3 regions of the Thalassospira sp. GO-4 genome follow, and region 1 is predicted to be linked to each of the others. Evidence: predicted binding sites of a transcription regulator. Region 1 holds the regulator's gene; each other region holds the start of a gene.
What was found. Region 1 encodes PhoB, which activates phosphate uptake and scavenging genes when phosphate is short. Its sites were predicted from a motif close to TNTCATAAAACTGTCA; they were not measured.
Positions count from the first base shown of each region.

Region 2: a site for PhoB is predicted at 5,992-6,007, ahead of M9H61_RS06835 (DUF2794 domain-containing protein). Genes of this name have one in related genera too.
Region 3: a site for PhoB is predicted at 4,146-4,161, ahead of M9H61_RS07120 (Na/Pi cotransporter family protein). Genes of this name have one in related genera too.

Region 1 is NZ_CP097807.1:3,596,399-3,607,125, reverse strand. Features, by position in the region: gene M9H61_RS16510 (calcium/sodium antiporter) at 1-300, opposite strand, end outside; gene M9H61_RS16505 (cation:proton antiporter) at 600-2,666, shown strand; gene phoB (phosphate regulon transcriptional regulator PhoB) at 2,783-3,481, opposite strand; gene phoU (phosphate signaling complex protein PhoU) at 3,499-4,221, opposite strand; gene pstB (phosphate ABC transporter ATP-binding protein PstB) at 4,244-5,047, opposite strand; gene pstA (phosphate ABC transporter permease PstA) at 5,049-6,338, opposite strand; gene pstC (phosphate ABC transporter permease subunit PstC) at 6,391-7,770, opposite strand; gene M9H61_RS16475 (PstS family phosphate ABC transporter substrate-binding protein) at 7,905-8,936, opposite strand; gene M9H61_RS16470 (hypothetical protein) at 9,348-9,650, shown strand; gene glcF (glycolate oxidase subunit GlcF) at 9,810-10,727, opposite strand, start outside.
Region 2 is NZ_CP097807.1:1,433,001-1,443,727, reverse strand. Features, by position in the region: gene M9H61_RS06860 (efflux RND transporter permease subunit) at 1-384, opposite strand, end outside; gene M9H61_RS06855 (PLP-dependent cysteine synthase family protein) at 533-1,648, opposite strand; gene fliN (flagellar motor switch protein FliN) at 1,875-2,177, shown strand; gene M9H61_RS06845 (glucose/quinate/shikimate family membrane-bound PQQ-dependent dehydrogenase) at 2,357-4,705, shown strand; gene M9H61_RS06840 (tetratricopeptide repeat protein) at 4,783-5,547, opposite strand; gene M9H61_RS06835 (DUF2794 domain-containing protein) at 5,583-5,939, opposite strand; gene M9H61_RS06830 (hypothetical protein) at 6,111-6,536, opposite strand; gene M9H61_RS06825 (tetratricopeptide repeat protein) at 7,065-7,715, shown strand; gene M9H61_RS06820 (PQQ-like beta-propeller repeat protein) at 7,784-9,118, shown strand; gene der (ribosome biogenesis GTPase Der) at 9,229-10,727, shown strand, end outside.
Region 3 is NZ_CP097807.1:1,493,007-1,503,733, forward strand. Features, by position in the region: gene M9H61_RS07105 (response regulator) at 1-711, opposite strand, end outside; gene M9H61_RS07110 (hypothetical protein) at 918-1,577, shown strand; gene M9H61_RS07115 (GNAT family acetyltransferase) at 1,777-2,271, shown strand; gene M9H61_RS07120 (Na/Pi cotransporter family protein) at 2,302-4,095, opposite strand; gene M9H61_RS07125 (TfoX/Sxy family DNA transformation protein) at 4,231-4,500, shown strand; gene glpD (glycerol-3-phosphate dehydrogenase) at 4,522-6,066, opposite strand; gene asnB (asparagine synthase (glutamine-hydrolyzing)) at 6,320-8,260, opposite strand; gene M9H61_RS07140 (methyl-accepting chemotaxis protein) at 8,561-10,264, shown strand; gene M9H61_RS07145 (sigma-54-dependent Fis family transcriptional regulator) at 10,317-10,727, opposite strand, start outside.

The sequences.
Region 1 (10,727 bases):
GCGTCCTGCCGCAACCGGTTTAAGCACCGCAACCGCACCGAGGATCAGCAGGATATTGGCAATATTGGAACCGACCACATTGCCCATCGCAATATCGGCCGTTCCTTTGAGCGATGCGTTCAATGACACGACAAATTCCGGCGCAGATGTCCCGGCCGCAACGATCGTCAAACCGACAATTACTTTTGACACCCCAAGCAAAAGAGCCAATCCAACGGCACCACGCACGATAAATTCGCCACCAGCCGTCAACAGGACAAGACCGGCGATAATCTGAAGATAGGGGATAAGCTGTTCCAAAACGCGTTTGCTCTTATTGGGGGTCAATTATATGGACCTGATCAGGCCCGCGGAACATGGCATCTGGCACCAGGATTGGCAAGTCATCAGGGCATGACAATTTTCACAGCACACAATTGAATTCCCCGCCCGGCGCATTAGGTCAAACCAACAAGACAAGCCTTGAAACAGATCAAACCGGTACGGGTTAATTGCGTTGGCATCGTCAAATTTCCACAGGACGATACCGTTCAATTCCGCTATCCTGATCATCTCGTTGTTTTCAAATATTTATCTGCTTTGCCGGATCAATTCTGACCATGCATCACAGCGTTCTGTTCGAGCTGTTCCTGATCCTTGCTGCGGCTGTGGTTGCAGTACCCATCGCGCATCGTTTGCGCGCCAATTCGATTATCGGTTTTCTGATCGGCGGATTTTGCATCGGGCCATTCGGGTTTGGACTGATTACCGAACGTGAAGACATTTCCACAGTTGCCGAACTGGGGGTCGTCTTCCTGCTGTTCATGATCGGGCTTGAACTGTCGCGCGAACGATTGCGCGTCATTGGCGGGCGGTTTGCGGCACTCGGTCTGTTGCAGATCCTGGTTTCAATGGCTGCGATCATGGGCGTTCTGGCGCTGCTTGATCTGCCATTGGCGGCATCCCTTGTAATTGCGGGTGCGCTGGCCCTGTCATCAACCGCGATTATCCTTAAACAGTTGTCTGACGACCGGCAGCTCAATACCCGTTTCGGGCGGGCCGCCCTTGCAATCCTTCTGGTCCAGGACGTGGCGGTTGGTCCGTTCCTGATCATGGTTCAGGCGGCGGGCAATGCCGGTACCGAAACCAGCCCGTGGATCAGTATTCTTCTTGGCTTCGGTTCTGTCGCCCTGCTTCTGGTCGCAGGACGGTATCTTTTGCCGCATCTGTTTCGCTATATCGCGTCGCTTAAAAACCCGGAACTGTTTGCGATTGGGACCCTGTTCGTTGTTCTTGCCGCCAGCACCCTGACCGAGGTTTCCGGACTTTCGATGGCACTTGGCGCGTTCATTGCCGGTGTAATGCTGGCCGAAACCGAATTCCGCCATCAGATCGAAGCCGATATCGCGCCATTCCGTGGCGTTTTCCTGTCGCTGTTCTTTATGTCGGTCGGGATGTCGGTCAATGCCAATGTTGTCTATGAACAGTTTGGCAGTGTGCTGCTGTGGCTGATTGCATTGCTTGTCATCAAGACGGCCGTTCTGTTTGTCTTGTCCTTGGCGATTCGGTTTGAACGGGGTTCGGCCCTTCGTGTTGCGATGAGCCTGGCAGCAGGCGGTGAATTTGCATTCGTCATGTTTGCACTGGCGGCCCAGAATGGTGCAATTCCGCGCGATCTTGCCGCGATGCTGATCCCGGTGGTTGCCTTGTCGATGGCATTGACACCGACCCTGATCAATCTTGGCCACCGGATCGAGGAAAAGCTGCATCCCAAGGAAGACGACCAGCTTGGCCCGATCTCGGATGAAACCGAAGGCATCCACCAGCATGTTCTGGTCATCGGCAGCGGACGTGTCGGCAGGGTTCTGGCGCGTCTTTTGAAAACCCGCGATATTCCGTTCATTGTTCTCGACAGTGATGCCCAACAGGTTTCGCGCGGCCGTGCAGAGGGGCTCCCCGTATTCTTTGCCGATGGGTCACGCCCGGAAACATTCCGCGCCGCCCACACCGATGAAGCGCGCATCGCGGTTGTTGCCATGGGTAACCCGCATGCAACCGAAAAGACCGTTGCGCTTCTACGTCAGCATTATCCGCATCTCAAGATCTTTGCCCGCGCCCAGGACATCACCCATATCGGTCCGCTGTCGCGCAGCGGGGCCGATGCGGCAATTCCCGAAGTACTGGAAACCGGCCTTCGGCTTTCGGATCATGTGCTGTCGGCCTGCGACGTGCCACAAGAAGACATTGATGCCGAAATCGCCAAGTTCCGGCGCGCTGACATGCTGTTGATGAACGAACTGGCACCAAGGACCCAGCGCAAAAAGGCCCCGGAACCGGCACAAGCAGCACCGGCATCAGAAGTCGCACCAGCGACAACACCATCTGCGGCACCTGCATCCGCGGCATCTGCATCCCCGGCGACCGCGAAGACAACAAAGGCATCCGGCACGGCTGCGCAAACCGCCAAAACCAAACCGACGGCAAAGAAACCTGCGTCGCGTGCCACGCCAAAGAAAACAACCGGGCGCAAGGTTGCGACAAAACCCGCCGCAACCAAAACAACGTCGGGCAAAACCACATCGGGCAAAAAAGCAGCGCCCCGCAAACCGGCGACAGAGACTGCGCCATCAGACAAGCCGGCAACATCCCGGTCAGGCCGCACCACACGTGGCAAAGCTAAAGACTAGCTAAATGCAAAACCCCCGCGGCCTGTGGCAACGGGGGTTTTGTTTGATCTGAGTGTCAGAATTTTTTCAGACGCGCCTAGCAACGAGCCCGCAGTCCGGCCTTGTGGCCGGATCAATCAGGCCGCAGTTTCCGAATCCAGCGCATAGCCGGCTGCCCGAACCGTCCGGATGATATCGCGGGTACCTTTGACATCATTCAGGGCCTTCCGCAGGCGGCGGATATGCACATCAACCGTACGGGTTTCGACATAAATGTTCGGTCCCCAAACAGCATTCAAAAGCTGCTCGCGGGAGAAAACACGCCCCGGATGTTCAAGGAAGTAGCGCAGAAGACGAAATTCGGTCGGACCAAGGTGGATGGCCTTGCCATTGCGGCTGACGCGATGGGCGGCAAGATCCATTTCGATATCGGAATAGACCAACTGCCCTTGTGGTTGCGCCGGACCGGATCGGCGCAGAAGTGCGCGAATACGTGCCAGCAACTCGCCAATCGCGAACGGTTTGGTGACATAGTCATCAGCACCGGTATCAAGCCCGCGAATGCGATCCCCTTCTTCGCCACGCGCAGTCACCATGATGACCGGCAAATCGCGGCTTTCGGGCTTGCGGCGGATCTGACGGCAAACCTCGATCCCCGACATGACCGGCAACATCCAGTCCAGAAGGACAAGATCAACATGCGTTTCAGCAAGAATTTTCAACGCTTCGTCACCGTCACCGGCTTCGACAACCTGCATCCCCTCACGTTCGAGGTTGTAGCGCAACATGGTTACGATTGCAGCTTCGTCCTCGACGATAAGAACCGTTGGGTCCATCTTCCTATGCTCCAGTGTCACTCATTCGGTTCGACAACAGCAAAGTTCGCTGCATCATTTTTTGGCCGGTCGATTGCCGGCAGGTCTTCGCCCTTGATCCGGTAATAGATCGTTTCGGCGATATTGGTGGCATGATCGCCAATACGTTCGATGTTCTTGGCGATGAACAGCATGTGGGTCGATGCCGTAATGTTGCGCGGATCTTCCATCATGTAGGTCAGCAATTCGCGGAACAGCGAATTGTACATGTCGTCGACTTCCTGATCGCGCGCCCAGACGCGTTCCGCCTTTTCGGCGTCACCTTCGATATAGGCGTCGAGAACATCCTTGATGATTTCCTGGGCCAGCTTGCCCATATTAGGGATCACCTGGACCGGACGGATCGGCGGGATCTGGTTCAGGACCTGGGCACGTTTGGCAATGTTCTTGGCCAAATCACCAATACGCTCAAGATCATTGGACAGCTTAAGCGCCGTCACGACCTGACGCAGGTCATCAGCCATCGGCTGGCGCAGGGCCAGAAGACGGACCGCAAAATCCTGCACTTCCTGTTCAAGAACATCGATACGATGGTCTGAAAGAATGACTTTTTCAGCCAGTTCCGAGTCACGCTTTACAATAGAGCGGATCGCAGAGATCAGCTGACTTTCTGCAAGCCCGCCCATCTGCGAGATGATGTTGTTCAGACGGGTCAGTTCCTCGTCGAACGAACTCACGATATGTGTTTTGTCGTCAGCCATTTATGCGTTCTCCTCGTATCGCTTAACCAAAGCGACCGGTAATGTAACCCTTGGTGCGGTCGTCTTTCGGGTTGGTGAAGATCTGATCGGTTTCACCAACTTCTACCAGCTTGCCAAGGTGGAAAAATGCGGTCCGCTGCGATACACGCGCAGCCTGCTGCATGGAGTGCGTCACGATCACGATCGTGTAGTTCGAACGCAGTTCGTCAATCAGCTCTTCGACCTTTGCCGTTGCGATCGGATCAAGTGCCGAGCACGGCTCGTCCATCAGAATGACTTCTGGGCTGACCGCAACCGCACGTGCGATGCAAAGACGCTGCTGCTGACCACCCGAAAGACCGGTAGCCGGGGATTGCAGGCGATCTTTGACTTCCTTGAGAAGACCGGCACGCTCAAGCGAGGTCATGACAATTTCATCAAGTTCGTCACGCGAATTGACCAGCCCATGAATGCGCGGGCCATAGGCCACGTTGTCATAGATCGATTTCGGGAACGGGTTCGGTTTCTGGAACACCATCCCGATACGTGCGCGCAGCTGAACAACGTCGATCCGCTTGTCATAGATATCGCGGCCATCAAGGGTCACCTTGCCATTGATGGTCACACCATCAATCGTGTCGTTCATGCGGTTCATGCACCGCAGGAAGGTCGACTTGCCACAACCCGACGGGCCGATCAAAGCGGTAACCTGACGTTCGACGATATCCAGATTGACATCGAACAGCGCCTGATTGTCGCTATAGAAAAGATTAAGGTCACGTGCCGTCATTTTCGGGCTTGCGACCGACGGCTCTGCCGTCATTGCGCTCTGGGATACAGCAGCCATTTTACCACTTCCGTTCAAATTTTTTGCGCAGATACACAGCCAGTCCATTCATCAGGATCAGGAAGGCCAGCAACACCATAATCGCTGCCGAGGTTTTCTCGACAAAGGCACGTTCCGGGCTGTCTGCCCACAGATAGATCTGGACCGGTAGAACCGTTGCCGGATCAAGTGCACCACCCGGGATATCAACGATGAAGGCAACCATGCCAATCATCAAAAGCGGTGCCGTTTCACCAAGTGCCTGTGCCATCCCAATGATCGTCCCGGTCAGAATGCCCGGCATCGCCAGCGGCAGCACATGGTGGGTTACGGTCTGAACCGGCGAGGCACCAAGACCAAGGGCCGCCTGGCGGATTGACGGCGGAACCGCCTTGATCGCTGCACGCGACGCAATGATGATGGTCGGCAAGGTCATCAGAGCCAGCGTCAAGCCACCGACAACCGGGGCCGAACGCGGCAGATGCATGACATTGAGATAGACCTCAAGACCAAGCAGACCGAACACAATCGACGGCACAGCAGCAAGGTTGTTGATATTGACTTCAACAATGGTCGTGAACCGGTTCTTCGGTGCGAATTCTTCAAGATAGACCGCCGCAAGAACCCCGATCGGGAAAGACAGGGCCAAGGTCACAAGCAGGGTATAGAACGACCCGACAGCCGCCCCCCAGATACCGGCAAGTTCCGGCTCGCGGGAGTCACCACTGGTAAAGAAGCGGGCATGGAACTGCTTTTCGACCGCACCGTCTTCGACCAGCGCATTGTACCATCCGATTTCCTGGTCATTGAGACGACGGCTGCTTTCATCAACTTCGGCATCGATATAGCCTTTGTTGAGCATGTCGAAATCATCACCGGAAATCAGCCAGATCTTGCGGGTCTGCCCGATCAGGTTCGGGTTTTCCATAACCCGTTCACGCAGATCATAGGACGCACCACCTGACACGATGCCATACAGATCACGGCGATCGCGGCGGCTGGTTACTTCGGGGAACCGTTCACGCAGGGACTGCTTGATCAGGCCGTCAAAGTTAGCCTTGCCGATAACGGCCGGATCACCCGTCCTGTCCGGATCGATTTCCGCCGGATCAAAGTGAACTTCAAGCTGAATGTAGGTCTGGAAGAATGCGCTATAGCCTTTGGAGACAATAGAGAAACCCAGAACAAACAAGGCCAGAAGCGCAACACCGATCGCGCTTAGTCCATAGATTTTAAAACGACGCTCAGCTGCGTAACGCTTTTTGATGTTACGTGCGATCTTCGGGCTGTCCCAGTCTACGGGCTTGTGCATTTTGTCCGAAATCACCTTTGCTGCGGCTCTGTCTTCCATAAGGGATGCCATATCAGTCATATTTCTCGCGATACTTCTGAACTACCTTAAGGGCAAATACGTTCAAGCCCAAGGTGACAAGGAAAAGAACCAGCCCCAACGCAAAGGCTGAGAGGGTTTTTGCACTGTCAAACTCCTGGTCGCCGACCAGAAGAGTAACAATCTGCACAGTCACAGTCGTCACGGCCTGAAGCGGGTTGACCGTCATGTTGGCAGCAAGACCTGCGGCCATCACCACAATCATCGTTTCACCAATTGCGCGCGACACAGCCAGAAGAACCGCACCGACAATCCCGGGCAAAGCCGCCGGGAAAATCACGTGGCGGATGGTTTCGGATTTGGTTGCGCCCAATCCATACGACCCGTCACGCAGCGATTTGGGCACCTGTGACATCACATCATCCGAAAGTGACGATACGAACGGGATGATCATGACCCCCATGACAAGCCCCGCCGCCAGCGCGCTTTCCGAACTGACATCAAGACCAAGGATAGCACCATTGTTGCGCAGGAACGGCGCAACCGTAAGGGCTGCGAAAAAGCCGTAAACAACGGTCGGCACACCAGCCAGAATTTCCAGTGCCGGTTTGGCAACCGCACGGAATTTCGGGGATGCATATTCCCCCATATAAATGGCCGAGAACAAACCGACCGGAACCGCAACACACATTGCAATCACGGTAATCAGAAGTGTTCCGACAAACAGCGGAATGGCACCGAATGCGCCTTCGGATGCGACTTGGTCGGCGCGAATGGCCGTCTGCGGGCTCCATTCCAGACCGAACAGGAATTCAAGCGGGTTGATCTTGCTAAAGAAGTGCAGTGCTTCGAACAGAAGCGAAAACACAATTCCGACCGTCGACAGGATTGCAATCGCCGAACAGGCAATCATCACCCAGCGCGAAATGCGTTCGACATTGTTACGTGCGCGCAGTTCCGGCGAAATTTTGCGATAGGAAAGCGAAACCCCGATAACCGCACCACACAGCATCACGACAATCAGTGCTGCGTTGGCAATCGACTGCAAATTCGCAAGACGGCGACCGGCATCGACAACTTCGGGTGAAACAGTCAGATGCTGACCATTCCCCGCCGCAATCAACGAAATGCTGTTGAGTGCAAGCGACAGCTGACCGCTGTCAGATGTGATTTCTGCAGGCAGATCGGCAATGATCATCGCTTCGATGACCGATCCCTGGAACGTGTGCCAGACGAACAGCAACAGCAAAGCAGGAAGGCCGCACCACAGGGCAACATATGTCCCGTAATGAGCCGGAAGAGAATGAAGATTGCTGTAGCGTCCACCCGAAAGGGCAACGGCCCGCTGGCGCCCGAAATAGAAGGACAATGCACAAAGTGCAGCAACCGCGAGCAACAGGAAAGACAGGGACATTACGTTAAATCCGTTTGCCAGGTGAGCCTGTAGTAATCAGATGAGAGGCCAATAGGACAAAAACAATAAATTAATCAAGCCTGGAAACAAAGAAACCGATGGCAGCATTAGCCGCCATCGGTTGAAAGATCGCGTTACATGCTCAGCGGCGAAAGGTTCATCGCAGCGTTGCGTACAGCTTCACGCTCGGCGGCATCCATCGGGATCAGACCGCGGTCAGCAAGGTAACCTTCGTCACCGAATGCTTTGTCAGAGGTGAATTCTGCGAGGTATTCTTTCATACCCGGGATGGTGCCGACGTGTGCGTTCTTTACGTAGAAGTAAAGCGAACGCGAAACCGGATAGTCACCAGCCGAGATGGCTTCGAAGGTCGGCGAAACGCCTTCGATTTTCGAACCCTGAAGCTTGTCGCCATTCTGGTCGAGGAAGGAGAAACCGAAGATGCCAAGCGCATCGTGGTTTGCTTCAAGCTTCTGAACGATCAGGTTGTCGTTCTCACCAGCTTCAACATAGGCACCGTCTTCACGAACGCCTGCGCAAACTGCTTTGTGCTGGTCTTTGTTGCTGTCTTTCAGAGCAGCAATCGCCGGGAAGGCATCGCAAGCTTCTTCGAGTACCAGCTCGGTGAAGGCGTCACGGGTACCGGAGGTCGGCGGCGGGCCGAGAACTTCGATTTTAACGTCCGGCAGGCTCGGATCGATTTCCGACCAGGTGCTGTAGAAGTTGTCTACAAGCGACTTGCCGTCTTTGGACGGAACGGTTTTGGCAAGCGCCAGGAAGATCTGTTCTTTGGTCAGATCGATTTCAGGTGCTTCGTTCGAGTTCGACAGAACGATACCGTCGTAACCGACTTTAACTTCGGTAACTTCGGAGATGCCGTTCTTTGCACAAGTTTCAACTTCGGACTTCTTGATGCGACGCGAAGCGTTGGTGATGTCCGGGTGCTGTTCGCCAACACCTGCACAGAACAGCTTCAAACCACCGCCAGAACCGGTCGATTCAATAACCGGGGTTTTGAACGAGGTGGTTTTACCGAATTCTTCTGCAACTGCGGTTGCAAACGGGAAAACGGTGGACGAACCAACGATACGAATCTGGTCACGTGCCTGGGCAGCGCCAGCAAAGGCAACGCTCATCAGCGCCGCAACAGCAAGAGTCTTCTTCATGGTATATTCCCCAATGGTTGTTCCACTTCGGAACGGTGCAACGATCTGCGAGGCGGACTCTAACGCTGGGTGCTTACGGTATTGTGTCGCTTTTGTTAACGTTATGTGACAACGTATCAGAGCAGTAAAAACGCCGTGATTTATTCATAAATATCAATGACATAAAATAATCACGGCCCGGCAGAAATCACATCAAATCCGACCGGTTTTCTGCCTTGGCGGGCCAATTGGCGACACACTGTAACAAAAACTGTCACATTTGATGGTTCCGGCTGATCGGGCAAAGATGCAGCCACACGGTTCAGGAATAATCCCGGCGCCCTCTTTACATGACAGGCAATCCACGCAACTGTGCATCAGGGACAGCAAAACGCCGCCCGCACGACCGGGCGGCATCATCAGGAGAACGACATGAGCAACGCATCGATCGACGAGATTCAGGAACTGATCCAGAAACTGTCAGGGGAACTCGGCGAAATGTCCGAAGCAGCATCCCGGCATATCGATGATCTGCATGTCGCAGTAAATAACGTGGCATCCCACGTTCTGGCGATCGAGGCGATTCTGGCGCTTGTCGCGCAAAAGGTCGAAATTGACGATGCCGCCGCAATACAGTGGATTCGCGACAAGACCGCAGCATATGCCGAAGACGGCAACGAAGGGTCGGCCGCCGAAGGCATCGCACAAAGCCTGTTGGGCAAGGAAGAATCCTGAGCCGGCATTAACCGGCCGACACGCCAATTGACCAGTTCGTGATCGCGCATGACGATCCTTAAATAAAAAAGACGGCGGGATAACCTGCCGTCTTTTTATATTTCGTCTTCTTTTATTAATGGCCCAGGGAAGTTTTTCCCAGCAGAATCCGGACCGGGGTCAGGACGCCAGGCTTGCTGCGCCAATCCGGTCGCGCAGCTTTTCGGGCACCGGGCCACCTGCCGCCCAGTCAAGCAACTGCACAGTATGAATGACCTTAAGGTCGTCGGTTTCAATCTGAACCATGCAGCCAATATTGCCCGTCGCCACCAGATCAGGTTGGGTCGCGCGAATATTGCCGCGTTTGCGTTCCTGGAGTTTGCCCGCAATTTCGGGCTGCAACAGGTTATAGACACCGGCCGAGCCACAGCACAAATGGCCTTCGGCAATTTCAAGCACCTCATACCCGGCCATTTTCAAAAGATCGCGTGGCGGGCGTGTGATCTTTTGGCCATGCTGCATCGAACAGGCAGAATGATAGGCAACGCGCGGACCACCATGTGTGGCGTTGGCAAACACATTGTCTTCGATATCAAGCCCGGCAAGATATTCGGTGATATCCTTGGCCAAGGCAGACACCGTGGCAGCCTTTTGCGCATAGGCAGCATCATTGCGCAACATATGCCCGTAATCCTTGACCGTGGTGCCGCAACCAGATGCGGTAATGACAATGGCATCAAGCCCCTCGCCGTCAATTTCGGCACACCAGGCATCAATATTGCCTTTGGCCTGATGGTGGGATTTTTCTTCCTTGCCCATGTGATGGACAAGCGACCCGCAACAGCCCGCACCCTTGGCGACCACAACTTCAATCCCAAGCCGGGTCAATAGACGAACCGTCGATTCGTTGATTTCCGTTTCAAGAACCTGCTGGGCACATCCCGTCAAAATTGCCACCCGACCCTTGCGCGAACCGATGGCCGGAATGATTTGCGGTTTGTCCACCCAGCTGGGCGGGGCCATGTGGCGCGCGCCCATTTTCACCATGCCCTTAAGACGGCCCGGCATCAGGCGCGCAAAAGGTGCCGCCATTTTTGC
Region 2 (10,727 bases), 2.2 Mb from region 1:
CGGGAAAAGGGCACCGATTTCATGCGTCCCCGAAAGGCACACGGCCGTGTAATGCGCAAGGTCCTGATCGCCTTTGCGATAGACAATGGCAGGCGTTGCCGGGGATGTGCCGCGGCGTGAAAAGCCATGACCAAAAATCTCGTCGGGGCTTCGTGTATCTCCGCGCCATGCATACAGGGCCCGGTTGCTTTGGGATGTGTTGCGTTTGAGGTCCGGTGGCACCCAAAGATAGTCGACATAGGCAAATGCAGAGCGTTCATTTGACAGCAAAGCCCAGAAATCATCCGCGCAATTCGTCCCGTAAACCTTTTGTGTCCGCCCGGAATTTTCGAGGTCCACATTCTCGATATAAAGCTCTATGCCGCCAATTCTCTCTGTTGTCATGACATGCCTCGTTTGATTCAGTGCGATGCATTCCGACGGAGAGACAATGAAACTGTGAGAAACCGGCGAACCGGTTCGGGCAAAAGCAAAAGGCCGGGTTTGTAATCAACCCGGCCTTGGAAATGTGATGTCGCTTGTAAGCGTGTGCTTATCCGGTTTTGCTATAACCGATCTTGTGATCGAGTGGCATTTCAAAAAGTCCGGTCGTATCAAACTGTTCAAGGGCCGATATCCATGGGACGAGATTGATATTCTGCGCCTTGATCCAGTCCGGGTTGTAGTAGGTGTCGCGATAACGATCCCCGCCATCGCACAGCAAGGTCACAACCGATCCGGTTTGCCCGGCCTTTTTCATTTCAGTGATCAGTGACAGGGTTGCAATCAGGTTGGTGCCTGTCGACCCGCCGCAGCGTCGGCCAAGATGCCGTTCGAGATAATGAAGTGCGGCAAAGCTTGCAGCATCTGGAATGCGATACATCCGGTCAACCACGGTCGGGTTGAAGCTGGGTTCGACGCGCGGGCGGCCAATGCCTTCGACCCTTGACCCTGTCGTTCCGGTGACCGAGCAGTCACCCGTTTCATATGCATCATAAAAGACCGAGTTTTCAGGATCGGCGACGCAGAGCTCGCACCCTTGGCCCAGTGTGCGCCCATACCGGATATAACGGCCAATGGTCGATGATGTGCCGCCCGTGCCGGCCCCGACCACAACCCAGCGCGGCACCGGATGGGGTTCGCGTTTGAGTTGGTCAAATATGCTTTCGGCGATGTTGTTGTTGCCGCGCCAGTCGGTTGCCCGCTCGGCAAAGGTGAACTGATCCATGTAGTGACCGTCAAGTTCACGGGCCAGACGCTGGGACTCTTCGTAAATCTGGCCACTGTGATCAACCAGATGACTTTCGCCGCCATAAAAGGCGATCTGATCGATCTTTTGCTGCGAGGTCGATTTCGGCATCACGGCAATGAAGCGCAAGCCAAGCAGACGGGCAAAATAGGCCTCTGATACGGCTGTTGACCCGCTTGATGCCTCGATAATCGGGGTGTCCCGGGTGATCCAGCCATTGCACAATCCATACAGAAACAGCGACCGCGCCAGACGGTGTTTCAGACTGCCCGACGGGTGGGTCGATTCATCTTTCAGATACAGCCCGATGCCATCAAGTTTTGGCAAATCAAGACGGATCAGATGTGTATCGGCAGAACGATTGAAATCAGCTTCGATCATGCTGATGGCGTCTGCCACCCATTGGCGGTCATATGTCATGTTGGTTCCTGACATCTGTTGAATCACGTGGTTTCGACCTGTGCGGATCGGCAATGGGCATCTGTGTAGGGGATTATAATACAAAAAACTACAGTGAAATTGTGTCGATACATTTCTGCAATTACCTGTTTTTTAGGAGATTGGGCTTGCTAACACTTTTTTCAAAGCTAACCTCTAGAATACAAGGTTCCCGATTCTTCCGACCTGACTGGATGGCCCGAAAATCATGGCTGATGACGACAAAGATCCGTTTTCCACACGACATGGTGCATCTGAAATCGGTGCGGCCTATGACGTGCCGGTGCGCGTTTCGACCGTGATTGGCAAAAGCCAGATCCAGGTTGCGCAATTGATGCGTTTGACCCGCGGTGCGGTGCTTGAACTTGATCGCAGGGTCGGGGAGCCGGTTGATATCTATGTCAATAACCGGCTTGTTGCGCGCGGCGAACTTGTCGTGGTTGACGAAAATCTGGGCGTGACCATCACAGAAGTCGTCAAGACCGGCACCATCATCGAGACCCATCACTAAAATTCTGACCGCAGCGTTATGAAGCAAACCCGCCGTTTCTCGGCTGATGGCGGGCATTTTGTCATGCGAAGGAACTTGTAAGGTTCGCAGGCGTTTATCCCTAAACCCCTTTTTAACCCCGCAGTCCGGCCACTGTCTGTTGTGGCAGTTGGCGAACTCATTCAGCCGAGGGCTATCTCATGATTAATCTTCTGACATCAGGCCTTCTGGCTCTGATCGGTCTGGCACTTTCTGTTGGTGGTGCCTGGCTGATTGCAGTCGGAGGGAGTTGGTATTACGCGCTTGCCGGGTTGGCATTCCTGTTGGCTGCGTATTTGTCCTTTGCCCGTAAACCGGTTTTGTTGCCGTTTTATGGTGCGTTTTTATTGGCAAGTCTGGCCTGGGCTGTTTGGGAAACCGGGTTTGACTGGTGGCAACTGGCCCCGCGTGGCGGGCTGATTGTGGTGATTGGTCTTTGGCTGATAACGCCGGTGTTTCGCAAAACACTTGTTGCTGCGCCAAAGGACAATGGATCGCCGGAAACAAATGCGAAGCGTTCCTTTGTCCTTGAAGGCAGCATCGTGATCGCCGTGATCGTTGCGGTCTATTCCATGCTGAACAATCCCAACGAAATCGAAGGCAATCTTCCGTCGGATGTAGTGGCGGAAAATCCGCAATTTGGCGGGACGGTCCCCGATGGTGACTGGCATCAATATGGCCGTACCCCGTATGGGCAGCGTTATTCGCCGCTTGATCAGATCACGACCGAAAATGTTGCATCACTCGAACAGGCATGGGTTTATCAGACCGGCGATTTAAAACGCGAAAGTGATGTGCCTGAAACAACCTATCAGGTGACCCCGCTTAAGGTGGGCGAGACGCTTTATCTTTGCACCCCGCATAGCTGGGCGATTGCGATTGACGCCAAAACCGGACAGGAAAAATGGACATTTGATCCGGGTGTTCCGGAAAATCCCGACCGCCAGCATCAGACCTGTCGCGGGGTGACCTATTACAAGGATCCGGCCACGACCGAAACCGGTCCCTGTACCGAACGGGTGTTTCTGCCGACATCGGATGCGCGTCTGATTGCGCTTGATGCCCGGACGGGCGAGGTATGCCCGTCATTTGGCGACGAAGGGACGGTGCATCTGGAAACCAATATGCCCTATAACCCGGCGGGGTATTATTATTCGACGTCGCCGCCGGTTGCTGCTGATGGCAAAATCATCATTGGCGGGGCCGTGAATGACAACTATTCGACCAAATCGCAATCGGGCGTCATTCGCGCATATGACATCAATACCGGCGCGTTGGTCTGGAACTGGGATTCCGGAAATCCGGAACAAACCGAACCGATCCCGGATGATCAGACCTATACCGCCAATTCACCCAACAGCTGGTCTGTTTCAAGTGCGGACGAGAAACTCGGCATGATCTATGTGCCGCTGGGGAACAAGGTTCCCGATCAGTTGGGCATGAACCGCGATGAAAATGTGGAAACCTATTCATCGTCGATTGTGGCGCTCAGCCTTGAAACGGGGCAGGTGCAGTGGGTGCGCCAGACGGTGCATCATGATCTTTGGGACATGGATGTGCCATCACAGCCAGCCTTGCTTGATATCACGACACCAGACGGGGAAACCGTTCCCGCACTGGTCGGTCCGACCAAACAGGGCGATATCTATGTTCTTGATCGTCGTACCGGCGATCCGATCATTCCGGTCACCGAGGTGCCGGCACCGGGTGGGGCCATTCCCGAAGATCACACAGCACCGACCCAACCGGTATCGGGGCTGACATTCATGCCCGAACCGCTGACGGGCAAGGATATGTGGGGCATTACCCTGTTTGATCAGCTGGCATGTCGTATTGCGTTCCATGGTTTGAAATATGAGGGTCGCTATACGCCGCCGTCGCTGGAAGGGACGCTTGTCTATCCCGGCAATTTCGGAACATTCAACTGGGGCAGTGTCGCCGTTGATCCCGAACGCCAGATCATGTTCGGCATGCCGACCTATCTTGCCTTTACATCGCGCCTGATCCCGCGTGATGCCGTTCCGCCGCGCGGCAGCGAAAAGGCCAGTGAAATGGGCATTAACCGAAATGAAGGTGCCCCTTATGCCGTGGAAATGGGGCCGTTCCTGTCGCCGCTTGGTATCCCGTGTCAGGCACCGCCGTGGGGCTATGTGGCCGGTGCTGATCTGCGCACGGGCGAGATCGCCTATAAGCATAAAAACGGCACGGTCGAAGACATGACCCCGCTACCCTTGCCGTTCGAAGTCGGTGTGCCGGGGATTGGTGGTCCGATCCTGACCAAGGGTGGTGTTGCCTTCCTTGGGGCCGCGGTTGACAACTATTTCCGTGCCTATGACGCCACCAATGGCAATCAGCTTTGGGAAGCCCGTCTTCCGGCGGGCGGTCAGTCAACACCGATGACCTATGAAACCGATGATGGCACGCAATATGTGCTGATCGTTGCCGGTGGTCACGGTTCGATTGGCACCAAGCCGGGCGATTATGTGATTGCCTACAAGCTTCCGAAATAGGATCACACGGGCACCTGTTTTGCAGGTGCCCGTTTCTTATGTGTCGTCAGTCGTGCCGGCAAGCACAAGCAGATCACTTACCAGGGCACTTCACCGGCAAGGCGTTTTTCGACCTCCTGAATTTCGTCGATGCTTAATCTTGGTTCCAGTGCGTCTATGGCCGACTGGGGATCAAGTGGTTCGGTCTCGTTTGCGCCTTCGGGAAAGGTCATTGGCCCGTTTGCGGAACGGCGCAGCCAGTAATAGGCATCGGCAAGATTTTGCGGCACACCCCAGCCACGTTCAAGCAATGCACCATACATGAACTGGGCGGCGTGATTGTTGGCCTTGGCGCCGATTTCAAAATAGTGGGCGGCTTCGATGAAGTTTTGCCGTGCGCCGCGTCCATGGAAATATTGTGTGCCGATCAAATAGGCCGCATCGCCGTTTCCCGGATCGGTTTTCAGCGCACGTTTGAAATATTCGGTGGCACGAAACTGGTCATAATGCAGGCCGTGGCCGTTAAAATAGAGAAGCCCGATATAATAGATCGCACCCCCGTGATTGGCGCGTGCGGCCTTTTTGAACCACTTTGCCGCGTTCTGATAGTCGGGTTGGCCAAGATTCCCGCGATAATACAGCAATCCCAGCGCATATTGCGCATAGGGATCATCCTTTTGCGCGGCCGATCGCCAGTAGTCATGGGCCTGTTCAAAATCACCGGACCGATAGGCATAGTAGCCGGTCTGGTAGTCGCGGCTCATTTGGCGCGCCTGTCCGGGGTGGGGGATGGCCGCAAAGCTTATGCCGATCAGGGCCGCAATCATCAGCCGTCTGACCAGCTTCAAGGCAGAAGGACGCACGTTCTTATCTTTGTCCGCTGTTATGAAGAAGGGTGTCAGGAATTGTTTTTAAACAGCGGAACGACCTTGCGCGCACGCTTTTCGATGGCCTCTAGCACGTTGCTGATATCGGAACTTTGTTTGATCCGCTCGCCACTGTGAAGCGCGAGATACTGGCCGGCATTCTTGTGTTCGCTGCCCAGTTTGATCACGGTGAAAAGCGGTGTTTCGTGTGTGGAACGAAAGATCGAAAACATTGCCATCCCGTCCAGATGGTCGATCGCATAATCGCGCCAGGCGCCGCTCGCAACCTGACGGGAATAGGTATTCATGAGCCGCATCAGTTCGGACCGGTCAAAATGCACAAAGCTTTTGGCTTTGCGGTATTTTGCCAAATCGAACAGTGTTCCCATGTGATTCTCCGGCAATGTGGTCGTCCGGCTGTTACAATCCGGGAACGGAAAATGACAGCCATATGACACGGTAGCGTGGATTGCCCTGCGTCTCAAGTTGCAATGGACAAAAACCGGTTCACACTATTTGTGACCGGTTTGATTATCCCAGATAATTCAGTGAATTATGCCCTAGAGGCTGCGCGAACGGGTCGGCGGCCAGTCAACGGTTTGTGCCCCTGTGTTATAGGGATCGGGCGTGCGATAGCAACTGACGGCGGCCAGGGTGCGATAGCAATAAAGCGGCGTTTCCGGTACCGGGTCCTTTTTGCAATAGGACTTGCCGTCAATTTTGCGGATGGTTGAGCAATCCTGACCGGTTGAAAGCGAAACCATATGGTCAATCAGGGTTTTGTCGGTGTTGATGATGCTGACAACGTCAAAGGCAAGATACCATTCCCCGCCGGTAAACAGGCTGGTCCCGACTACATCGGACATGGTGGTGCTACAGCCTGATACCCCGGTTCCAAGCAAAGTGGCAAACAACCCGGCCAGTATGCGCTGTCGAATGACGCGCTTGGCATCCTGTCGGTTTTGAACCTTTTGACGACGTTTCATGGTGTCTCCGTCCATCCACCGGGCAAATTTGACCGGTGACAGTGTGAAATCTGTTCCCTTGGATTTATCAAAGCAATCACTGTGCCGAATTGCCCAAAGGATGGATCATTTTTGTCATATGGGCGGTGTCGGGTTTGTTTTCAGGGGCTTTTTCCGGCATTGCTGCGCGATATGCCGGATCTGGCGCGCGGGCAAGTATTGGCGCACATTGGCGCAAGAGCGTCGATATCGTGCCGATGCGTGAGAATAATGGCGCTGGCAGGCAATTCTTACCGCTTTGGGGGATTAAATCGAAACCGCGCCGCGTTTTTGCCGCAAATTCGGTCTTTGTTACCCGAACATGGGGCTGACAAAGACGCCCGGATCGGGTTGAAAAACGGCAATGGGGCAAAATAATCGACCGAATGCCCGGATTGGCTTTGTGCAGACTTGACCCCTTGCGTGCTGGCGCGTTAAATCCTTGCCAGAATTAATTCAGATAAGCGGGCAGGTTGCCCGCTTTATTGTGACCGGATTGGAGCCGTTTTCGTGGTTGATATTTTCCAGGAAGTCGAAGAAGACCTGAAGCGCGAACGCACAGAAGAGCTGTGGCGCAAATACGGGAAATATGTCATCGGCACTGCTGCTGTGATTGTTTTGGGTGTTGCCGGGCGTGAAGGCTGGAAAACCTATGAACACAGCACCAGCATCGAAAATGGTACCCGCCTTGCCAATGCTGTTGAACTGGCAAATGCCGGTGAAGACAAGCAGGATGCGGCCCTTGAGGCGCTTGATGCGATCATCGCAGAAGGCAATGCCGGTTTTGTTGCATTGGGCCATTTCCAGAAAGCGGCTGTTTATTTGCGCGCTGGGGCGACCCCGTCGGCTGTGAACGAACTTGAAGCGGTTGCCGGCAATTCCGACATTGACCAGGTTTATCGTGATCTGGCTGTTGTTCAGATTGCCATGAACAGCGCCAATGAAAGCAATGCCCAGGAACTGATCACACGGCTTGAGCCGGTCGCGGTTCCGGAAAACACCTGGTATTACTCGGCGCGCGAAATGATTGCGCTGCTGCATATTGCCGCGGGTGAAATCGATGCGGCCAAGCCGCTTCTGACCGAAATTGCCGACGATAACGAAGCACCGTCAGGCATGCGCGCACGGGCAAGTGAACTTCTCAAGGCCGTTGGTGCCTAACTGCGACCAGCAAGGTTGGCCGGGTTTCCCGGCCACCGTGATGACAGCTTGAATCAGGGGAAACGGTTTTGACCACACGCGGTATTAAGTCACTTCTGTGCGTTATGGGGATGACGGGCCTTTTGGCCGGGTGTTCGGGTTGGCTTGGCGGCACCGAAGAACCGCCATTGCCCGGGGAACGCATTTCGGTACTGGCCCTGCAAAGCACGGTTCAACCTGATATCGATCTGTCTGATCAGCGTGTTGTTCTTCCGGAACCCGAACCGATGGTCGACTGGCCTCAGAATGGCGGCATTCCAAGCCATGCCTTGCATCATGTCGGTCTGGACAATGATGTTCTCAAGCAGGACTGGTCGATTGATATCGGCGAAGGGTCGATGGATGACAACCTTCTGCTTAATCAGGCAATCATTGCACGTGGCGTGATCTTTACCATTGATGCCAGTGCGGAAGTCCGTGCCTTTGCGGCCAATTCGGGAAAACGAATCTGGTCGCTTGAACTGGCACCGGAAGACGAAGAAGACAGCACGCTTCTGGGCGGTGGTCTGGCCTATGAGGGCGGCATTATCTATGCCACCACCGGCTTTGCCGAAATCATTGCCATTGATGCGCCAAGTGCCACGGTTCTGTGGCGCACCCAGGTCAGCGCCCCGATGCGGTCTGCGCCGACCGTCCGTGGTGGTCGTGTCTTTGCCATCACTGTTGATAACCAGACCATCGCGCTCAATGCCTTGACCGGGGAAACGCTTTGGAACCATCGCGGTGCGGCCGAAGGTGCGGCCTTTATCGGTGGTGCCAGCCCTGCGGTGGATCAGGGCGTTGTGATTTCGGCCTATTCGACCGGCGAGATGTATGCGCTGCGTGTGGAAAACGGTCAGGTGATCTGGTCTGATGCTCTTGCCGGGGCCGGGCGCACCGATGCCGTTTCGGCAATCGCTGATATCCGCGGTCTTCCGGTGATTGATAATGACCTTGTGATTGCCACAAGCAACTCGGGCCTGACGGTTGCGATTGACCTTCGTACCGGCTATCGCGTCTGGGAACTTGAGGCCGGTGGCATCCAGTCACCATGGGTGGCCGGCGATTACGTATACCTGCTAACCAATACAAATGATCTGATTGCCTTGCGTCGGAAGACCGGACAGGTTAAATGGGTGACGGTTCTGCCACGTTTTGTCGATCCCGAAGACCAGGAAGAGCCGATTGTCTGGACAGGTCCGGTACTGGTCGGTGACAGGTTGATCGTAGGTAACGAGCAGGGCGAAGTAATGACTGTTTCCCCTTATAGCGGTGACATTCTCGGCAAGGATGAACTTTCCGGGCCGATCACATTGCCGCCTTCGGTTGCGGGTGACAGCCTTTACTTCCTGACTGCGGATGCCGATCTAATCGCATATCGCTGATCAGTCAGTTCGAACATTAGGCAAGGTTTCCTTGCAGGATTTGCGATGCGCCGAGGGCAGTGAAAGCCGTCGGCGCATAACGCCTTTTATAACGAGAGTCTGAAAGTCAGATGTCGCTTAAAGTTGCCATTATCGGTCGCCCCAATGTCGGGAAGTCGACCCTGTTTAACCGTCTGGTCGGCAAAAAGCTGGCCCTGGTGGACGATCAGCCCGGGGTCACCCGTGACCGCCGCTATGGCAAGGCACGTCTGGGCGATATGTCTTTTGACGTGATCGATACCGCCGGTCTGGAAGAAGCATTCGATGATTCCGTCGAAGGCATGATGCGCCAGCAAAGTGAAAAAGCGTTCGAGGAATGCGATGTTGCGCTGTTCCTGATCGATGCGCGTGCGGGACTGACCCCGCTTGACAACCACTTTGCCGACTGGCTGCGCAAACGCCACAAGCCGGTTTACGTCATTGCCAACAAACACGAAGGCAAGGACCAGGATCCCGGCCTTTACGAGGCCTATGGCCTTGGTCTTGGCGATGTCGCCCCGATCTCGGCCGAGCATGGTCTCGGCATCGAGCTTCTGTATGACATTCTTGAACCGCATTGGGACGAATGGAAACACCGTCAGCGCGTTGCCAAGCAACATGCCCGCGAAGCTGCCATCGAGGCATTGGAAGATGCCGCACAGGAAGCTGATGACGATGTCGATGATTTGATTGATCCCGATGGCTTTGCCGATGACGAGGGCGAAGTATTCCCGTCCTATGAAATCGAATTCAGCGAAGATGACGAAGACGAAGATGGCGAACTGATCGTCGAAGGGGCGCGCGATAACTCCAAAATCCAGCTGGCCATCGTCGGCCGCCCGAATGCCGGTAAATCGACCCTTCTGAACCAGTTGCTGGGTGAAGAACGTGTCATGACCGGGCCGCAGGCCGGTTTGACCCGTGACTCGATCGCGGTCGACTGGTCCTATGAAGGGCGTCCGATCCGTCTGGTCGATACAGCCGGGATGCGCCGCAAGAAGAAGATTGATGACCGCGTTGAAAAGCTGTCGGTTGCCGATACCCTTCGCGTGATCCGCTATGCCCAGGTCGTTGTTTTGATGCTTGATGCGACCAACACGCTTGATAAACAGGATCTGACGATTGCGCGCATGGTGCTTGAAGAAGGCCGTGCATTGATCATTGCGGTCAACAAGTGGGATGCGATCAAGGACAAGGCAGGCGTCATGCAGGAACTGCGTGACAAGCTTGACGTGTCCTTTGCCCAGGCCAAAGGCATTCCGGTCCTGACCTTCTCGGCGCTGACCGGGCGTGGTACCGATCGTCTGATGCCGACAGTTCTTGATATCCACGATATCTGGAGCCGCCGCATCCCGACATCACAGCTGAACCGCTGGCTTGAAGCAACCACCGAACGCCATTTGCCGCCGGTCATTTCCGGGCGTCGTATCCGTCTGCGTTACATGACCCAGGCGAAATCGCGTCCGCCAAGCTTCTTTATCAACTGCTCCAAGGCGGCCGAACTGCCCGAAAGCTATACGCGTTATCTGATCAATGGTTTGCGCGAAGATTTCGATATGCCGGGCGTTCCGATCCGTATCTATCTGCGCAG
Region 3 (10,727 bases), 2.1 Mb from region 1:
CTCGCAGGTGAACATATAACCGCCGCCCCACACCGTTTTGATCAGGGTCGGATTTTTTGCATCTGCCTCGATTTTCTTGCGCAGGCGACTGACCTGATTATCGATGCTGCGATCAAACGGTACGGCTTCGCGCCCGCGCGTCAGATCCAGCAACTGATCCCGGTTAAGCACCATGTTGGGATGTTCGACAAAGGCGCACAGCAACCCGTATTCCCCGGCACTCAGCGGCAGCACCACGTCATTGGCATCGCGCAATTCGTGCCGTGTACGATCCAGAACCCAGCGGTCAAACCGTACTTCACCGCCCGGAAGCGGCCCCTTGCGCCCGACAGGAAGACTTTGCGCCCGGCGCATCACCGCCTTGATCCGGGCCAGCAATTCACGCGGATTGAACGGCTTTGCCAGATAATCATCCGCCCCCATTTCAAGCCCGATGATCCGGTCGGTTTCTTCGCCAAGGGCCGTCAACATCACCACCGGCACATCATAATTTTCACGCAGCCAGCGGCACAGGCTAAGCCCGTCTTCGCCCGGCATCATCAGATCAAGAACAATCAGATCAGGCGAAACATCATCAGCCATCATCTTGCGCAACTCGCGCCCGTCCGATGCCAGCGACACCCGGTATTCGTGCTGACGCAAATAACGCCCCAGCAAATCGCGAATATCGCGGTGGTCATCGACAACAAGAATGTGGGGCTGGTCGCTCATATGCGGTCCTGTCATTGCAACGGTGTTCTCAGCTTACCTTAGCGCGTTGGCAATTGGGGCAAAAACGCCAATTTGTATCAAATTGTCGCATTTCCCGGTTTTGGCAAATCTTGCGACCAATTTGATGTTTACCGGGGATCATTTCGCGACAATCATCGGTGATAACGGACCTCAGCAAACGATCCCCCAACGACACGAGGTTTACGATGAAACGTAACAACAAACTCAAACTTGCAGCTGTCCTGATCGCATCTGGTGTGCTCGCAACCCCGATTGCCGCCGCCCAGGCTGGTCAGGGTGGCCATGGTGGCCCCGGTGAATGGTCCATGTTTGGTGGTGATCATCATGGTGGCAAATTTGATGGCGACCGCGGTGATCATCGCAAAGGTGGAAAATTCTACCGCGAAAATCGCGAACGCGCAGTTCCCCTGACCCCGGCCGAGGCGCGCATTCTGATTGATGCCATGCTGCTTAAAACCGGCACGATTGATCTTAAGACCGGTGATGCCCTGATGGCAGAAGAACCGGGCAAGATCGACGTCCTTGTAGTCAATGCACAAGGCGGCGTGGTCGAAGTGGTCAAGTTTGATGCCAAAACCGGGCGCATGGACCGTGATGAACGTCATGATTTGCGCAAATTGTTGCCGCGCCCGGACAAGGCCGAACGTTACAACCGCAAATTCACCGCCGATCAGATGAACCTTCTGGCCAGTGCGATGGTGATCCGGTTTGGCAATGGTGAACTGAAACTGGGCGGCCTGGCTGAAACGCCGCGCGGCACCTATACCGCGACCGTAACCAATCAGGCCGGCGACATCGTTCGTGAAATGGAACTCAGCAGCGTGACCGGCCGCCCGATCAGCTAAGCCGCACGCAGATAACGACCCCACCCCGGTCCGGGGCCTTCATTCCCAACCGATGCTCCGGACTTCCCCAGCGCCCCCAAGGTTTCCCCCTTGGGGGCGTTTCCTTTTTTTACATTGATCTGTAACGGTTTTGCATTTGACCGCCATTGATAACGCCCCCATTGTTGCCCATTAGAAACTGCGCCCCGAAAGAACCACCATGACAACCACGCCCCAAACAAACCAAACACCTGCCCCCGCAGCCAATCCCAAAACCGCCCCGAGAACCGCAACCCTGGAAGACATCCCCGCGCTTACCCAGCTTTGGCAGGATACCGGGCTTTATCGCCCCTATAACCCGCCGGCATGGGATGTGCGATTTGCGATCGAGGCAACGGACGCGACACTTTTCGTCTGGGAAGATAACAGCAATAACATCATCGGTTCGGTGATGGCCGGTCATGATGGTCATCGTGGCTGGGTATATTATCTGGCGGTTGCCCCGTCCGTTCAGAAATCGGGACTTGGCCGCAAATTGATGGATATCGGCGAAGGCTGGTTGCGCGATCAGGGCGTCTGGCGCATGCAATTGATGGTGCGTTCGGAAAACAGCAGGACACAGGATTTCTATCGCCATCTTGGCTATCGCGCGCTTGATGTCACGGTCATGCAAAAGGACATCGACACCCCGCCGATCGAACGCCCGGAACTGTAACCGGGTGGTTTGCCCCTGACCAAACCGTGATCAGAATGTTTCAGGCAATGTGACTGTTGGCGGTGATTGCCCATCATCGCCAGCAGCCTTGTGCCCGTCGAGCCCCGAAATCGTGACATGGGCGATGCGGCATGCCCGCTGAAACAGCCGGTTGATCCGTTCAACCAGTGCAACATTGATGCGATAACACCGGATATCGACATCGCGCGGTCCGATCGCATCGCTGATCCGGTGCAATGTCACTTCCATCTTTGCGCCAAATTCCTGATCACGGGCCAAAACCGCCCTTGCGGTTTCCATATCATCCCCCGAATAGGCGGTCAGCGCCTGTTTCAGACAGTTTTCGGCAATTTCAAACAGTTCCGTGATCTGGGCGCGGCGTTCTTCGGACGGGATCTGGCGCAAATCCATCAGTTCGGAAACCAGTTCGACCATTTCCTCGGCGACAAGATCGCCAACCGCTTCAAGATGGTTACTGACTTCAAGCTCGTTCTGAAGCCGGTCAAGTTCACCGGGCAAAAGTTCGGATCGGCGCATTTTGCTGGCAAACAGGGCAATCGCGTCCTGCAGGCTGTCCACCCCGTCGTCAAGTTCTGCAATTCTTTGCAATTTCTTGCTGGTCGGCTTGCGCATGTTTTCGCGCCCGCGGCGCACCACATCGGTCACGATGTCGCCCATATGGATGACCTCGTTGCGCAACAGCGCAATCGCGGCCGCCGGCGTATTGGTGACTTCTGCCATCAGATATTTCGGGCTGGGATCAAGCGGCGGATCAATCACCGTTTCCGGTGGCACGATCTTTTCGATCAGACGGGCGATCCATGGCACAAAGGCGATCATAAGGATCACATTGGCAATATTGAAAATGCTGTGCGCATTGGCGATTTCGCGCGCGATATCGGTTTGCCCGCCATTGGTCGCAAATGAAATATCCGTCACAAATTCGGACAATTGCGCAATAAACGGCAGCCACAAGAAAACACCGCCGACATTGAACAGAACATGGCCGATGGCGGTACGCAGGGCATCGCGCCCCTTGCCGATTGTCACCAGCAGTGCAGTGACACAGGTGCCGATATTCGCCCCGAAAATAAGGGCAATGCCGCCATCAAGTGTCACAAGCCCCTGCCCGGCAAGAACGATGATAATGCCCGTGGTTGCCGCACTGGATTGAACAAGGGCGGTAAAGAATGCCGCAACAATGATTGCCAGAACCGGGTTTTGCATCTCGGCCATCAGATCGATGAAGGGCGGATAGGTGCGAAGCGGTTCCATCGCATCGCTCATCATGCCCATGCCGAAAAACAGCATCCCGGTGCCAAGGATCGCCTTGCCCGCCATCGCAACGCGTTTGCGGGTTGCCATCATGGTCAGTCCAAATCCGATGGCCATCACCAGCGGTGCAATCGCATCAACCCGAAAGGCAATGATTTGCGCGGTCAGGGTACTGCCGACATTGGCCCCCATGATCACGGCAATCGACTGGGCAAAGGGCATCAGGCCCGCCGACACAAAGCCCACCACCAGAACCGTGGTCACACTTGACGACTGGACAAGACCGGTAACCAGTGCGCCCGAAAGCACCGCCATAAAGCGGTTGCGCGTCATTTTCGACAGGATAAATCGCAACCGCGCCCCGGCAAGGGTCTTGAGCGCGCTTGCCAGATGGTCCATCCCGTACAGAAAAAGTGCCAGACCGCCAACCAGCCCGACCATCATTGCCCCGGTTTCAAGCGGCACAAAATCGTCTGCGGCCTTTGCGACCGGAATGGTCAAAAGAAGCAGGATCGCACTTGCGATAACGGGTTTGAACAATGCTGTCATCAGGGGACCGGTCAAGGTAATCGGTTGAAAACAAACCGACCATACAGCAGATTATTCACACTGTCAGGTGCCAGCACGACCAGTGAAGACATGCCCAACGCGATGTGCACGCACCACCCCGAACAAAGGAAAACCATGCGCAATATCGGTCCGACATCGTCACGTGAACTGCGCGAAATCGGGATTGAAAACCGCGATCAGCTTATCGCGACCGGCATCGTCGAAGTCACGCGCCGCCTGCTGTTTCGCTTTGGCGGTGAAAGGAAAATCAGCCTGAACTACCTTTATGCGCTTGAAGGTGCGATCCATGACCGGGACTGGCGCGATATCACGCCTGCCCGCAAACAGGAACTGCGCACGTTACTCGACACATTGCGTGAAGAACTGTCAAACGCGCAGTCCTGATATCCGCGTTCAAAGCCCGTCCTATTCGGCGGCGACCGACCTGGGATCGGCGTCGATCTGTGCCAGACGGTTTTCAAGCGCGGCAATCTGTTCGGAAGACAGACGCAGGCCAAGTTTGGACCGCCGCCAGATCAGGTCATCAATCTTGCTTACCCATTCATGATCAATCAGATAGCGCAATTCGGCTTCATACAGGTCATGGCCGTAACAGACACCAAGATCATCGATCTTTGTCGCAGTACCGATGATCATGTCGATGCGTGTGCCATATGCGCGCAGCAGGCGCTTTAACAAACCGTGATCCATCCAGTCATATCGTTTGGCATAATGGGCAAATGCATCATCAAAGGATGCATTGGGGAAATCCCCGCCCGGAAGCGGTTCTTTGGCCGTCCAGGGCGCATCGCGGGTGCCAAGCTGGCGGGTAATGATCTGAAGCGCATGTTCGGCAAGCTTGCGATAGGTGGTGATTTTGCCGCCAAAAACATGCAAGGCCGGGGCCGCACCACTATCGGCTTCGAGTTTCAGGGTATAGTCACGCGACACCTTGGATGCATTTTCACTTTCGCCATTGCCGGCATAAAGCGGCCGCACCCCGGAATAGGTCCAGACGACATCGTCGGATGCCACCTGCTTTTTGAAATAGCCACTGGCCAGTTTGCACAGATAATCGATTTCGTTCTGATCAATTTTGACCTTGGCCGGATCGCCGGTGAAATCAACATCGGTGGTGCCAATCAGGGTAAAGTCATCCTGATAGGGAATGGCAAAGACAATGCGCCCGTCGCCATTCTGGAAAATATAGCAATAATCATGATCAAACAGCTTTGGCACCACAATGTGACTACCCTTGACCAAGCGGATATTGGCGCTGGTTTTTGATTGCACCACACCATTGTCCGGATTGATCAGATCGGCACACCACGGGCCCGCCGCATTGACCAGCATCCGCCCGGAAACCTGGCGTTCCTGACCGCTTTGCTGATCACGCAGGGAAACCTGCCAGTGCCCGTCGATCTGTTTGGCGCCGACGCATTCGGTCCGGGTCAGGATTTCAGCCCCGCAATTTTTGGCATCAATGGCATTGAGAACCACCAGACGCGCATCATCAACCCAGCAATCGGAATAGACAAAGCCCTTGGTCATCCCGTCCCGCAGCGGTGCACCGGAAACATGATTGGCAAATGAAATGCCTTCGGAAGCCGGAAGCTTTTTACGGCCGCCAAGATGGTCATACAGGAACAAGCCAAGGCGGATCATCCAGGCCGGACGCAAATCATCGCGATGGGGCAGAACAAAGCGCAACGGCCAGATGATATGCGGCGCATTGCCAAGCAGCACTTCACGTTCGGTCAACGCTTCGCGCACCAGACGAAATTCATAATGTTCGAGATAGCGCAAACCGCCATGGATCAGCTTGGTGCTGGCCGACGATGTTGCACTGGCAAGATCATCCTTTTCACACAGCAAAACCTTAAGCCCGCGCCCCGCCGCATCACGCGCAATACCGGCACCGTTGATGCCGCCACCAATAATGATCAGATCGTAATGTGCAGTCTCAGCCATGCGGGGCCTCTTTCAGCAAAAAGGAATCTCTTTCCCGCTAAAATATTTCATTTTCGAAAATTTTCAAGTTTCGAATTGTGACATTTATTCGACGCAGCCATGTCCGAGAAACATGCCACCGCCACATTGCTCGGGACAGCCAATGCAAAATGATCAAAAGTTCATTTTTGAAACAAATTGAAAAACCCCGCCTGAAATTCAGGCGGGGCGTTCATCAAAGATTGGATACGGGATGCGGGAATTGATCGTTCGATCAGGCCAGCCAGCGTTTCTGCCAGTCAGACAGCATGGAAATCGTCCAAAGCTGGTGGCCCCAGTTGCGCTTGCCGCTCATATGTTCCTGCTGCAATTTTTCGATCTGGCGACGATCAAGGCCGAAATCGTTATAAAGCGCGTCATTGGCCAAAAGATCGCCCATCCATTCGCGCAACGGCCCGCGAAGCCACTGTGCCAGCGGCACACCAAAACCGGTTTTCGGCCGGTCGATCATTTCGCGCGGCACATATTTATACAGGATCTGGCGCAAGGCATGTTTGCCCACCGATCCGTTCATTTTAAGCCGTGCGGGCAAACGCCAGCCAAATTCGATCACGCGATGATCGATAAACGGTACGCGGACCTCAAGCGAATTGGCCATTGATGCACGGTCTACCTTGGTCAGCACATCATCGACCATATACATCATCGTATCCATGACCTGCATGGACGAGACATAATCAAGATTGCGGTTGCGACAGAACTTTTCGCCCGGCACGCGGAATTTCTTGCGGGTGGAACGGCTGCCCAGAAGTTTGTCGGTATCAAACAATGACAACAGCGCATGATAGCGATCAATATCATCACGGATCGCCAGAAGCGGTGCCGCTTTGTGGATTTTATCGCCAATCGCGCTGGTCGAAAGTTTGCCGGGCACCAGCCCGACCAGATTGTCCCACTGTTCGGGCGACAGCATGGTCAGCCCGCGCGACACCAGCGACGCCCCGAACGGAATACCGCCCGCCGCCGCACTAAGCTGTTTGGCCCAAAGATAGCGCGTATAACCGCCAAATGTTTCATCGCCGCCATCGCCCGACAGAGCAACCGTGACTTCCTTGCGCGTCAGGGCCGAAATCAGATAGGTCGGGATCGCCGAACTGTCAAAAAACGGCTCGTCATAGGTTTCCGAAAGTTTCGGCACCAGATCCAGCGCATCCTGGGGCGTGACATAAAGTTCCGTGTGATCGGTCTTGAGATGGCGCGCCACTTCCCCGGCAAAGGCCGCCTCGTTAAAGGCTTCGTCCTCGAACCCGACCGAAAATGTTTTGACCGGCCGATCCGAGACCGACTGCATCAGGGCAACGATGGTCGATGAGTCAATCCCGCCGGACAGAAACGCGCCAAGCGGCACATCGGCCACCATGCGACGCTGAACCGCATCGCGCAGCAAATCTTCAAGTGCATCGATCGCACTTTGATCATCGCCGCTCCAGGCATGCTTTTGTCCGTTCAGAACAGCATCTTCGACCGACCAATAGGCAAATTCGGTTGCCTGATCATGCGATGACACTTCCAGAATGTGACCGGGTTTGAGCATCTTGGCATGCGAATAGATCGAAAGCCCCGATGGCACATAGCCAAACCGAAGGTAGGCTTCCAACCCCGAACGATTGACTTCGCGTGAAATCGCATTGCCCGCCAGAAGCGCCTTTACCTCGGACGCAAAACCGATATTGCCTTCATAGCGCGACCAGTAAAGCGGCTTGATGCCAAGCCGGTCGCGCACAAGGGTCAGCTTTTTGGTCTGCTTGTCCCAAAGTGCGATGGCAAACATGCCAATCAGGCGTTTGACCGTATCGCGCACCCCCCAATGGGCAATGCATTCAAGGATTACTTCGGTATCGGAATGCCCGCGCCAGGCGACCTGGATATTGGCAGCGGCAAGTTTTTCACGCAGTTCGGGCGCGTTATAAATTTCGCCGTTATAGACCATGACATAACGGCCATTGGCCGAATGCATCGGCTGTTTGCCGGCATCGGAAAGATCAATGATTGCAAGACGGCGCTGCCCCAAGGCCAGCCCGTTTTCCTGATCAACCCAGACATCGCCGCCATCGGGACCACGATGATGCAACGCAGTGTTCATGCGCGATACAGCATCGCCCAATCCGCTTGCGTCACTCCGTCCAGACAGCCATAAACCGGCAATTCCACACATAAAACAATCCTGTAAAACCCTGCCGATACTTAAAACAATAACGGCCCATTCTACAATCAAAACATTTGGATATTGACCGGAAATGATCGGTCAAAACCGTTTTTGCCATTGCCCTCTATTCCACAGGGTGAAAACGGCAAAACAGACTGTGCAATGACGACGCAGAGTTATGATATCGTCACCGGACCTACAACCAATAATATACTGCCATCCAAACGCACGCGGTCACGTCGACATAGAATTGAAGCCTGAAAAACAAGATGACCCGGCAGAGATAGCAGATCATGGAGTAACGTCCGGATGAACGCTTCGAAGAAACAGGTGTCGCTTTCACTTGGCCAACGACAGATCATCAGCTATGTCGCGATCCTTGCACTTATGAGTATCCTGACAACGATTTCTGTCGTTCTTGTAAATCAGATCAACACATCCTTCACCCAGATCACCGACATCAACGGGGTCAAGCAACGCTACGCCATCAATCTGGGCGGCAGTGTGCAGGACCGCGCCATTGCCGTGCGCGACATGGCACTGGTCGCAAGCCAGGATGAGGTTGACGCCACAGTCGCCATCATCAATGAACAGGCCGCCATTTACGCCGAGGCCGCCCAGGGCATGGCCGAAATCCTTTCTGCCGAACAAACATCATCGGATGAGGAACAGCAGCTTTTTGCTGAAATTCAGGCGATTGAAGAACGCGCAGCCCCCATCATCGAAAAGGTCGTCGGCCTTCGCAAGGCAGGTGAATTTTCATCGACAATCAACCTGATCAACGCAGAAGCCGCACCGGCCTTTGCCGACTGGCGCGCCAGCATCGATGCACTGATCGAACATGAAGAAGCCAAAAGCCAGTTGATTTCCGTATCGGCCAGAACCGTCGCCAGCAACTTTTCGATTGTCATGATCGGCATGCTGGTGGCCTCGCTTGCGATCAGTATCGTCTTGATCATCTGGAACATCCGGGCCATTGCCCCGCTTCGCGGACTGACCACCGGCATGCTTGAAATTGCCGAGGGCAAGCTTGACACCGCCATTCCGGAAATCACCCGGCGCGACGAAGTCGGCGATATCGTCACAGCCGTCAAGGTATTCCAGAAAAACGCGATCGAACGTCGCGAAATGCGCGCCAAGGAGGCTGAACTTCAACGCGCGCAGGCACAACGTTCCGAACTTATGGAAAAGCTGACCAAGAACTTTGAAAACACGACCGGCGATCTGCTGGCCGATGTTGGAATGGCCCTTGAAAAGCTGCGCAATTCCGCCTCCACACTTGGCCGCACCGCGGAAACAAGCAAGGCACGCGCAAGTGATGCTGCATCTGTTGTATCGGAAGTCGCCCATAATGCGGAATCTGTTGCGTCTGCTGCCGAGGAACTTACCGCATCGGTATATGAGGTCAGCCAGCGCATCGCCCAGTCGCGTGAAACCATGTCGCGGGCTCAAAACGAAGCCAACAGCACCAATGAAAAAATGTCTGTGCTCGAAACATCGGCAGACAAGATTGGCGAAGTCGTCAAACTGATCACTGATATTGCCGGACAGACCAATTTGCTTGCACTGAACGCCACCATCGAAGCCGCACGTGCCGGTGATGCCGGCAAGGGCTTTGCCGTTGTCGCCAACGAGGTCAAAAACCTTGCGTCACAGACCGCACGCGCGACCGATGAAATCTCCGAACAGATCGCCACGGTCCAATCGGAAACCCGTGATGCGGTTGCCGCCATCCGCGAAATTGTCGAAACCATTGGCGTGATCAATGACGACACGGCCGGCATTGCCGATTCAATCAATCAGCAAAGCAACACAACGACTGAAATTTCGTCGAAAATTTCAAACGTTGCGCAAAATACCCGCGATGTTGCCAGCAACATTCAACAGGCAATGGATGCCGCCGATGAAACCGATGCGGCTTCCGGTGATGTCAGAGCCGCCACCGCAAGCATGGAAGAACGCGCGCAAAAGCTCGATCATTCGGTAAAGCAGTTCTTGCGTGATATTGCCTGACATCATTGGGGGACACTGAAAATGAACGGTCGGGATATCAGGGCATCGCGTCCTATCCTGACCGTTCTATTCCCAGTCGCGCCATGCGGCGATAAAGCGTGTTGCGCCCGATACCAAGTGCCTTGGCCGTGTTGCTGATATGCCAGTGATGACTTTCCAGAAGCTGGCGCAAGGCCCCCTGTTCGGCCTGCTCGATACTGTCGCGGGCCGACAATACGGGTTTGACGACCTCAACCCGGAAATCATCGGGCAAATGGTCACGTTCAATAACGCCATGGTCGGCAAAGACGCTGGCATATTGCAATACATTGATCAGTTCACGCACATTGCCCGGCCATTGATGACGGGTCAGAAGATCAATCACCGCGTCAGAGCACTGCACATAGTCGTTCGATAACCCGGCCAGCAACCGCCCGATCAAATCAACAAGATCGCTGCGTTCGCGTAACGGCGGCACAGCCAG